DNA from 4 places in the Streptomyces sp. NPDC003035 genome. Region 3 is predicted to be linked to each of the others. Evidence: riboswitches for the same ligand, from Rfam matches in the RefSeq annotation. Region 3 holds a riboswitch; each other region holds the start of a gene.
What was found. A riboswitch is a leader RNA that binds a small molecule or an ion and turns the genes downstream of it on or off. The one in region 3 is predicted to bind cyclic di-AMP.
Positions count from the first base shown of each region.

Region 1: another riboswitch for cyclic di-AMP. It lies ahead of ACFYV5_RS16540 (M23 family metallopeptidase); the one in region 3 lies ahead of ACFYV5_RS27300 (transglycosylase family protein).
Region 2: another riboswitch for cyclic di-AMP. It lies ahead of ACFYV5_RS30575 (transglycosylase SLT domain-containing protein); the one in region 3 lies ahead of ACFYV5_RS27300 (transglycosylase family protein).
Region 4: another riboswitch for cyclic di-AMP. It lies ahead of ACFYV5_RS00485 (M23 family metallopeptidase); the one in region 3 lies ahead of ACFYV5_RS27300 (transglycosylase family protein).

Region 1 is NZ_JBIAPJ010000004.1:694,370-696,560, forward strand. It holds gene ACFYV5_RS16535 (PP2C family protein-serine/threonine phosphatase) at 1-395, shown strand, start outside; cyclic di-AMP (ydaO/yuaA leader) riboswitch at 607-754, shown strand; gene ACFYV5_RS16540 (M23 family metallopeptidase) at 766-1,872, shown strand; gene ACFYV5_RS16545 (PrsW family intramembrane metalloprotease) at 1,955-2,191, opposite strand, start outside.
Region 2 is NZ_JBIAPJ010000011.1:76,700-78,890, forward strand. It holds partial or broken gene ACFYV5_RS30570 (phosphoribosyltransferase) at 1-299, shown strand, start outside; gene ACFYV5_RS30575 (transglycosylase SLT domain-containing protein) at 409-1,263, opposite strand; cyclic di-AMP (ydaO/yuaA leader) riboswitch at 1,268-1,427, opposite strand; gene ACFYV5_RS30580 (flavin-containing monooxygenase) at 1,727-2,191, opposite strand, start outside.
Region 3 is NZ_JBIAPJ010000009.1:91,349-93,539, reverse strand. It holds gene ACFYV5_RS27305 (transglycosylase family protein) at 1-812, shown strand, start outside; cyclic di-AMP (ydaO/yuaA leader) riboswitch at 1,072-1,247, shown strand; gene ACFYV5_RS27300 (transglycosylase family protein) at 1,251-1,943, shown strand.
Region 4 is NZ_JBIAPJ010000001.1:116,199-118,389, reverse strand. It holds gene ACFYV5_RS00490 (GntR family transcriptional regulator) at 1-164, opposite strand, end outside; gene ACFYV5_RS00485 (M23 family metallopeptidase) at 328-1,110, opposite strand; cyclic di-AMP (ydaO/yuaA leader) riboswitch at 1,123-1,287, opposite strand; gene ACFYV5_RS00480 (M16 family metallopeptidase) at 1,488-2,191, opposite strand, start outside.

The DNA.
Region 1 (2,191 bases), on a different contig from region 3:
TGGTGAACCGCGGTCATCCCGAGCCGCTGCTGCTGTACGCGGACGGGGGTGTGACGCTGCTGGAGCCGACCGAGCCGGCGCTGCCGCTGGGCATGGGGGAGTTGGCTGCCTGGCCGGACCGGGCGGACGAGTCCGCGTATCCGCCGGGCGCGACGCTGCTCCTCTACACCGACGGGCTCTCCGAGGCCCGCAACGCCTCGGGGGACTTCTACGATCCCGCCGAGCGGCTCTCCGGGCGGATCTTCCCGGGGCCCGAGGAGCTTCTGGACGCGCTCGTCGACGACGTCCGCCGGTACACGGGCGGGGGCGCGACGGACGACATGGCGCTGCTCGCGGTGAGCCGTCCGGCGGCGGGGCAGCCGGAGCGGCGGCGCACGATGCCGGTGGTGCCGTGACCATGCGTAGTGGCGGCGTACCGCTCCGATAACAATTGATACACCGTCAGTTTGGCGGGTCTCGCTGGTTGTTCGAGGATGCGGGCCCAAATCGGCCCGTACCTGTCCAATCCCGTTAATGATCATCCGGAACGGCTTGGAATCCGGCCCTCGTGTCTATTAACGTTCGATAACGCAGCGCGGTCGTTTCAGCCGTCGCAAGAGACGGCACCGTGCGCACGCGCCGAATCCTGAAAAGGAACCGGGGACCCACTACTTGGGGTGAATCGGGCACTTTCGCACTCGTGCGACCGTGCCGGTAGGAGACCTTCCTGCTCCGAACCCGTCAGCTAACCCGGTAGGCGGTAAGGAAGGAAAGGAGTGCGCCTCCGTGGCGTCCAACACCCCTGCCCCCGAAGACACTTTTGACGGGTTCCAAGCGTTCGGCGCGTCGGCTGCCGCCGGTTCGGACGACGACGCCACGACCTGGGGGGAGTGGAACCCCACCGAGGAGTCGCTCCGTCAGCAGTCCCGCTCCGGTGGCCGCCACCGGGTCGTGAAGCAGCGGTCGGGCTTCGCCCGCTCGTCCACCGTCCTCGGCGTCGGTGTCATCGCGGCGGTCGGTGCGGGTGGCATGGCCACCGCCCAGGACAAGCCCGCGGTCTCCATATCCCTCCCCGACCTGAACCTCCCGGACGCCTCCGAACTGCCGGGCGTCGGCGAGCTCCTCTCCGACGGGGGCGAGGACGCGCAGGGGACGGGCTCCGGGACGAACAACCCGCAGCCGCTCACCGCCTCCCTCACCGTTCCGGCCGAAGCCGACGCGGCCACGCAGACCGACGGCGGCTCCGCGTCCGAGGCCACCGCCGACGCCGGCGAGGCGCTGCGCGCGCGCATCCTCCAGCAGGCCGAGCAGCAGCAGGCATCCGCCGACGCCGCCGCGAAGGCCGAGGCGGAGAGGCTGGCGGTCGAGAAGGCCGCGGCCGAGGCGGCGGTGAAGGCCGACGCGGCCGAGAAGGCGGCGGCCGAGGCGAAGCGGAAGGCCGAGGAGGAAGCGGCGGCCAAGGCCGAGGCGGAGCGCCTGGCCAAGCTCGCCGCGAGCTACGCCCTGCCCACCTCCTCGTACACCCTCACCTCCACGTACGGGCAGTCCGGCTCCATGTGGTCCTCCGGCTACCACACCGGCCTCGACTTCGCGGCGCCCACCGGCACCCCGGTCAAGGCGGTGCACGGCGGCACCATCACCTCGGCGGGCTGGTCCGGCTCCTACGGCTACCGGATCGTCCTGGAGCTGGAGGACGGTTCGGAGGTCTGGTACGCGCACCTGTCCTCGATGACGGTGAGCGTGGGCCAGTCCGTCGGCACCGGCGAGACGATCGGCCGCGTCGGCGCGACCGGCAACGTGACCGGCCCGCACCTGCACCTGGAGGTCCACACCTCGGGTGGCGACGGCATCGACCCGGCGGCCTGGCTGCGCGACAAGGGCCTGTCGGTCTGAGTCGCAGGCGGCCTCGGTCGCCGACGGTCTCGGTCGCCGGCGGGTGTCGGCGGGCCGGGTCGCCGGCCGTCTCCCGGGCGTCCTAGCTGCGGTACGGGTTGTAGCCGCCGTAGTCCAGGTACTGCGGCGGCGCCCAGACGCGGCCGGTGGCCCGTGCCGCGTACGTCAGCGCGGGCGAGGCGACCGCCTTGCGCTGCCACAGGTGGTGGAGGAGCTCCTGCTCGCGGGCGGTGAAGTCCGGGCCGGCCGCTCCGCGCTCCGCGCGGTGGCGCAGGAAGGCGAGGGTCGTCGCGAACGCCTCGTACTCCCCGACCGCGGT
Region 2 (2,191 bases), on a different contig from region 3:
CGGCCCGCCTCGACGGCCGCACGGCCGTGGTGGTCGACGACGGCCTGGCGACGGGCGCCACGGCGCTGGCCGCCTGCCGGGTCGTGCGCGCACGGGGAGCCGCGCGGATCGTCCTCGCCGTGCCGGTCGCGCCGCAGGGCTGGCCGGAGCGGATCGGCGGGGAGGCCGACGAGACGGTCAGCGTGTACGAGCCGGAGGTCTTCTACGCGATCGGCCAGTTCTACCAGGACTTCTCGCAGACCCCGGACGAGGAGGTCATCGCCTGCCTGGAGCGCAACCGTACCGCGCGCGGATCGAGCCCCGGCCGTCCCTGACGCCCTCGCGTCATGGCCGCGCGGCCCGAGGCCGGACGGCGAAGCCCCGGCCCCGAGAGGGGGCCGGGGCTTCGCCCGAGTGACGCGCCGGCGATCAGTAGGGTCCGTTGACGTTGTCGATGGAGCCGTAGCGGTCCGCGGCGTAGTTGCAGGCCGCGGTGATGTTGGCGATGGGGTCGAAGAGGTCCATCGAGGTGCCGGGCACGTGGTACGCCAGGAAGGTCGGCTCGATGACCTGCAGGAGCCCCTTGGACGGGGTGCCCTTGGCGGCGTTCGAGTCCCAGAGGTTGATGGCCTGCGGGTTGCCCGAGGACTCGCGCATGATGTTGCGGTGGATGCCCTCGTACGTACCGGGGATGCCGTACTGCGCCATGACGTCCAGCGATTCGCGGATCCAGCCGTCGAGGTCGTTGGTGTAGCTCTTGGCGGCCGCGGGTGCGGCCTTCGCCGGGGCCGGCTTCGCGGGAGCCGCCTTGGCCGGGGTGGCGCTCCGCTGCTGCGAGCGGTCGGCCCGGTCGGCGTCCTTACTGGCCGGGGACGCGGGCTTCTTGGGAGCCGCGGCGGATTTCCCGCGGAGCGTCAGTTCCAGGCCCGGATGGATAAGTGACGGGTTGTCACCCACAATGCTGCGATTCGCTCGGTACAGGGCCTTCCAGCCGCCCTGCACACTCTGCTCCTGCGCGATCAACGAAAGGGAGTCGCCGCGAACGACCTTATAGGTCTTGGCGGGGGCGTTCTTCGCGGCGGGAATCGATTCCGCGATCTTCGCCGGAGCGCTGAAGACGGTCTTTCCGGCGGGGGCGGTCTCGGGTGCCGTGCCGGGCGTCGCGTGCGCGGTGGCCGTGCCGACCAGGGGCAGGGCCAGCGCGGCACCACCCGTGCTCGCGAGGGCGATTCCGCGGGTCAAGGGACGTCTCTTGGGGCGCCGGTGCTTACCGTGTGCGGGCATGATGCATTCCTCTCCGGCGCCTGCGGGGTGAGCTGTCGGGTTCGGGCTGGAGATGCCCGGCCGCACGTGTGCGACTTCACCCCGAGCCGCTCCGGAGAATCCGGACCGGCGAATAGTGGGTCCCCCGCTCCTGCCTTCGGGTGAATGATCGGCATTTTCGGACGGTGGCAGGATTCGGCGATCCGTCCGGGTCGAGGTGACCGTAGGCGAGAAATGTCGACAGAAACAAGACGTCGCGTTCGTGGGGAATTCCGGGAGAGGTTCTTCGCCACCCCCACCGCGCCGAACTTCCTTGAAAGGAAAGGGAACGGCCGGGGTCGAGAGATCACCTCGACCCCGGCGTGATTCATGTCACCGCAGCGCCATATCGGTCATTACGGTAAATTCAGCCGAGTTGAGAAAAGGGATACAAGGGGCGCTAAAAACCCCTTGTATCCGTTTTGGCCGGAACTGTGGTCGTACGTCAGCCGGAGACGCTCGCGGCACCCGTCTCGCCGTGACGCGCCGCGAGCACCCGCGCCAGCGGGGTCGGTGCCAGCGTGCGGTCCAGGTTCGTGCGCATCGTGGTCGCCGCGTCCAGGACGTAGTTCTGGCGGACCTTCCACGGGCCCCGGTCGCCCTGGCGCGGGAAGGCGTCGATCGAGCGCCGGACGTATCCCGCCGCCAGGTCGAGCAGAGGGCGCTCGCGCAGCGGACCCTCCGGCTTCGGCACCACCGCCGCGTACCGCCTGCCGCCCATGTGGTTGAGCACCTTGCACACGAGGCGCGAGGTGAGGTCGGCGCGCAGCGTCCAGGAGGCGTTCGTGTAGCCGACGCAGAAGGCGAAGTTGGGAACGGAGGTGAGCATCGTCCCCCGCCACACGAACTGCTCCGACAGCTTCACCGGCCGGCCGTCCACCGTCGGCTCGATTCCGCCGAAGGCCAGCAG
Region 3 (2,191 bases):
TCTACGGCGGGCTGCAGTTCACGCAGGAGACCTGGGAGACGTACGGCGGCCTCGCGTACGCCACCAGTGCCGATCTCGCCAGCCGCGCCCAGCAGATCGCGGTGGCCGAGAAGGCGCTCGCCGCGGGCTCCATGCAGTGGGCCACCTGCGCCCCGATCGCCGGGTTGACGAACGACGGCGCCGCTCCCGGTGTCGACCCGGGTCCGGCGGTCGCTCCGCCGGAGTCCACGGCCCCCCTCCCGGAGTCGAACCTGACCGCGGGCCTTCCGGCCGCCCCCGCGGCCCCCGACGCCACCACTCCCGAGACGACCGCGCCCGCGACGCCGGCCCCGGACGCCCTCACGGAGGCGCCCGTCACGTCCGCCACGCCCACCGCACCCACCACGCCCTCCGTGCCGGTGGAGTCAGGCACCGGCAAGCACCGCGGTGACGCGGCCCCGGAGGAGACGGTCAATCCGGGCAGTATTGGCGAAACGGGACGTCACGCGTCACCGAGCACCTCGCCGGGCACCTCGCCGACTGACGCGCCGACAGGTGGGGTGACGCCGGGCGAGGATGCCAACAATGCGGACCTTGCGGACGGAACGGACTCCGGGGGCTCCGAGGACGTAGCGGACTCCAAGGACACTTCGGACGCATACACCGTCAAGCCGGGCGACAGTCTCACCGAGATTGCTCAGGAGAACGAACTCCCCGGCGGCTGGGGCGCCCTCTACGACGCCAACCGGTCGACGGTCGGCACCGATCCGGACCTGATCCTGCCTGGCCAGAGCCTCGATCTGACGATCGGTCTGCCCGGATCCAAGGGTTAGTTAGATTCTGTATGTCCAGTTCTGTGCAAGTGAGACATGGGTCTCTTTGTCGCAACTGGCGTATCACGTCCGCAAACTTTGCTTCCGTCACCTCTCACCTGCGTAAACACCCTTCGTCCCGGAGCACGTACGGGCGATTTTTCCCCAATGGACGTCTTTGAACTTCCGAGGGGTCTGTGTCTACGGTCATCACCGCTCGCCACCGCGGGCCCCGTCGACCGATACGCCGAATCCTGCCGTCGGCCGATGGGAACAGTCGTCGCGTCATGCGCCGAAGGCAGGAGCGGGGGACCCAAGGTAAGTGCCGCCCCCGGCCGTTGAGACAGACGGCCGACGGAGCGGCTTGGGGTGAAGCCGCGCGCTAGGTCGCGCGGCCGGGCAACTCACATGGCCCGAACCCGACAGCTCACCTCGTAGGCGTCGGTGAGGAGATTTCCCATGCTGTTTTCCGCCAAGGGCAAACACCGCCGTCCCTCCAAGGCCACCCGCGCCGTCGCCCTCGCCGGTGTCGCCGGTGTCGCCGTCGCCGCCCCGCTGATGACCGCCGGGTCCGCCTCGGCCGCCACCGCCTCCGAGTGGGACACCGTCGCCCAGTGCGAGTCCGGCGGCAACTGGTCCATCAACACCGGCAACGGCTACTACGGCGGCCTGCAGTTCTCCGCCTCCACGTGGGCCGCCTACGGTGGCACCGCGTACGCCGCCACCGCCGACCAGGCCTCGAAGTCGCAGCAGATCGCGATCGCCGAGAAGGTCCTCGCCGGTCAGGGCAAGGGTGCCTGGCCGAGCTGTGGCGTGGGCCTCTCCAGCGCCTCCCCGGACACCGGTGCCGTCGAGGCGCCTGCCCAGCAGGCCGCCCCGAAGCAGGAGCGTCAGGCCGAGCAGCCGACGACCCGCAGCGAGACGCGGACCGCCCCGAAGAAGGCCGAGTCCAAGAAGACCGTCACCACCCCGACCGGCAAGAAGGTCGAGAAGGGCGACGGCGAGTACAAGGTCGTCGCCGGCGACACGCTGAGCAAGATCGCCGCCGCCCACGACGTCAAGGGTGGCTGGGAGAAGCTCTTCCAGCTCAACAAGGACGTCGTCGACGACGCCGACCTGATCTACCCGGGCCAGCAGCTTCACCTGAAGTGAGCCCGGCGGTTCGCGTGAGTCCGGCGGCTCACGCGGTCCCTCCGACCCTCCCGCGGTGACCACCCCGGTCCGGCGCGCCCTTCCCCCGTGCGCGCCGGACCGGGGTTCCGCGTTTCCCGAGGGCTCCCCCTTCCCGAGGGCTCCGCCTTCCGGAGGTCCGCGTTACCGGAAGGTAGCTTCGGGGTCGTTCGCCCCGGGATGCATGCCCTTGGGTCCTTTTTCGTCCCAGCGGGCGGGCGCCCGGCTGG
Region 4 (2,191 bases), on a different contig from region 3:
AAGCCCTCGGACTCCAGGGTGCGCAGGGCCTCGCGGACCGGAACGCGGGAGACTCCGTAGCGGCGGGCCAGCTGTTCCTCGGTCAGCCGGCTGCCGCACGCGAAGACACCGGAGACGATGTCGTCCCGGATCGCCGTGCATACCGAGTGCGCGGGAATGCGCATGTTCGACCTCCGCTTTGATCCGCGCGAAACCGGTTCGCCGCGACTCTATTGCAGCAGAGCACTATTTCCGATGGGTCTCCGGGAAGCATGGATATCTTTTGGCCAGCAAAAAGCCCCGGCTCAGTACGAGCCGGGGCTTTTCTGACGTGCTGTGAGTCTGCGGTCAGACGTTCACGCCGCGGGCGCGCAGATACGCGACCGGGTTGATGTCGGAGCCGTACTCGGCGCTGGTGCGCGCCTCGAAGTGGAGGTGCGGGCCGGTCGAGTTGCCGGTCGAGCCGGAGAGGCCTATCTGCTGGCCCGGGGTGACCGACTGGCCGACCGAGACGCTGATGGCCGACAGGTGACCGTACTGGGTGTACGTGCCGTCGTTCATCCGGATGACGATGTTGTTGCCGTACGCGCCACCCCAGCCGGCCTCCACGACGGTGCCGGATCCGACGGAGACGACCCGGCTGCCGGAGGCGGCACGGAAGTCGACGCCGGAGTGGCTGCCGGAGGACCAGAGCGACCCACCGGCCTGGTAGCCGGTGGTCACGTACGAGCCGGCTATGGGGAGCTGGAAGGAGTTCAGGCGCTTGCGCTCGGCCTCACGGGCGGCGCGCTCCTTGGCCTCGCGGATCTCCTTGGCGCGGGCCTCGGCCTTGCGCTTCGCCTCGGCCTTGGCGCGGGCGGCGGCCTCGGCGCGCTCCCGGGCCTCGACGGCCTCGCGCTCCTGGGCGGCGGCCTGGGCGTCGATCGTGTCGGCGAGGTCGTCGACGGCGACGATCTGGGTCAGGCCGGTGTCCTCGGGAGAGGGGGCGTCCGCGTCGACGGCGAGCGCCGGGGAGGCGAGGGTGCCGATGACGCCGGTGGTGGCGAGTGTCGCGATGCCGGCGATGCCCGCGCTGCGGCGCGCCAGACGGCTCGGACCACGATGCTTCCCGGTGGCACGGGTGAACGCCATGTAGTGGCTGATCCTTTCCTTCCTTCTCGCCTACCGGGTTAGCTGACGGGTTCGGAGCAGGAAGGTCTCCTACGGGCTCCTCCGCACGGATGCGAAGGCGTCCGATTCACCCCAGGGACTTCATGGGTCCCCGGCTCCCCAGGCTCGCGCCTGACGGGGACTCGGCGATGACTGTCCGATGCCGCGGGCGCGGCGGATGCAACTGGCGAACAGCCGGACCGACGCTAAGCGGACCGTCTTTCAATCAGCAAACAGACACGGCTGTTTGTAAGACATGCCACAGGGCATACAGCCACCGTCTTCCGCAATACGGACATAGGGAAGGACCCCGACGTACCGTGACGTCGGGGTCCTCCTAGGGTGCTCGGTCGCCTCGATCAGCCGGTGACGACGGTCACTTCGCCGATGCCGAGGGCGCGCACCGGCTCCTCGATCTGCGCCGCGTCACCGACGAGCACGGTGACCAGACGGTCCACCGGGAAGGCGTTGACGACGGCCGCCGTCGCCTCCACCGTGCCGGTCTCGGCCAGGCGGGCGTACAACTGCGCCTGGAAATCGTCCGGAAGGTGCTGCTCGACCTGGTCGGCGAGCGTTCCGGCGACGGAGGCGGCCGTCTCGTACTTCAGCGGCGCCACGCCCACCAGGTTCTGCACGGCCACATCGCGCTCGGCGTCCGTCAGACCCTCCGCGGCGAGGGTGCGCAGCACCTTCCACAGGTCGTCAAGTGCCGGGCCGGTGTTGGGGGTGTCGACCGACCCGCTGATGGCGAGCATCGAGGCGCCGTTGCCCCGGCCGTCGGAGCGCAGCACCTGGCCGAAGGCCCGCACGCCGTACGTGTAGCCCTTCTCCTCCCGCAGGACGCGGTCCAGACGGGAGGTGAGGGTGCCGCCGAGGCAGTACGTGCCGAGGACCTGGGCCGGCCAGACGCGGTCGTGCCGGTCGGCGCCCACGCGCCCGATGAGCAGCTGGGTCTGGACGGCGCCCGGCCGGTCCACGATCACCACGCGGCCGGTGTCGTCGGCCGTGATCGGCGGAACGGGACGCGGCTCGGCGGCGTTCCCCGTCCACGCGCCCAGCGTCT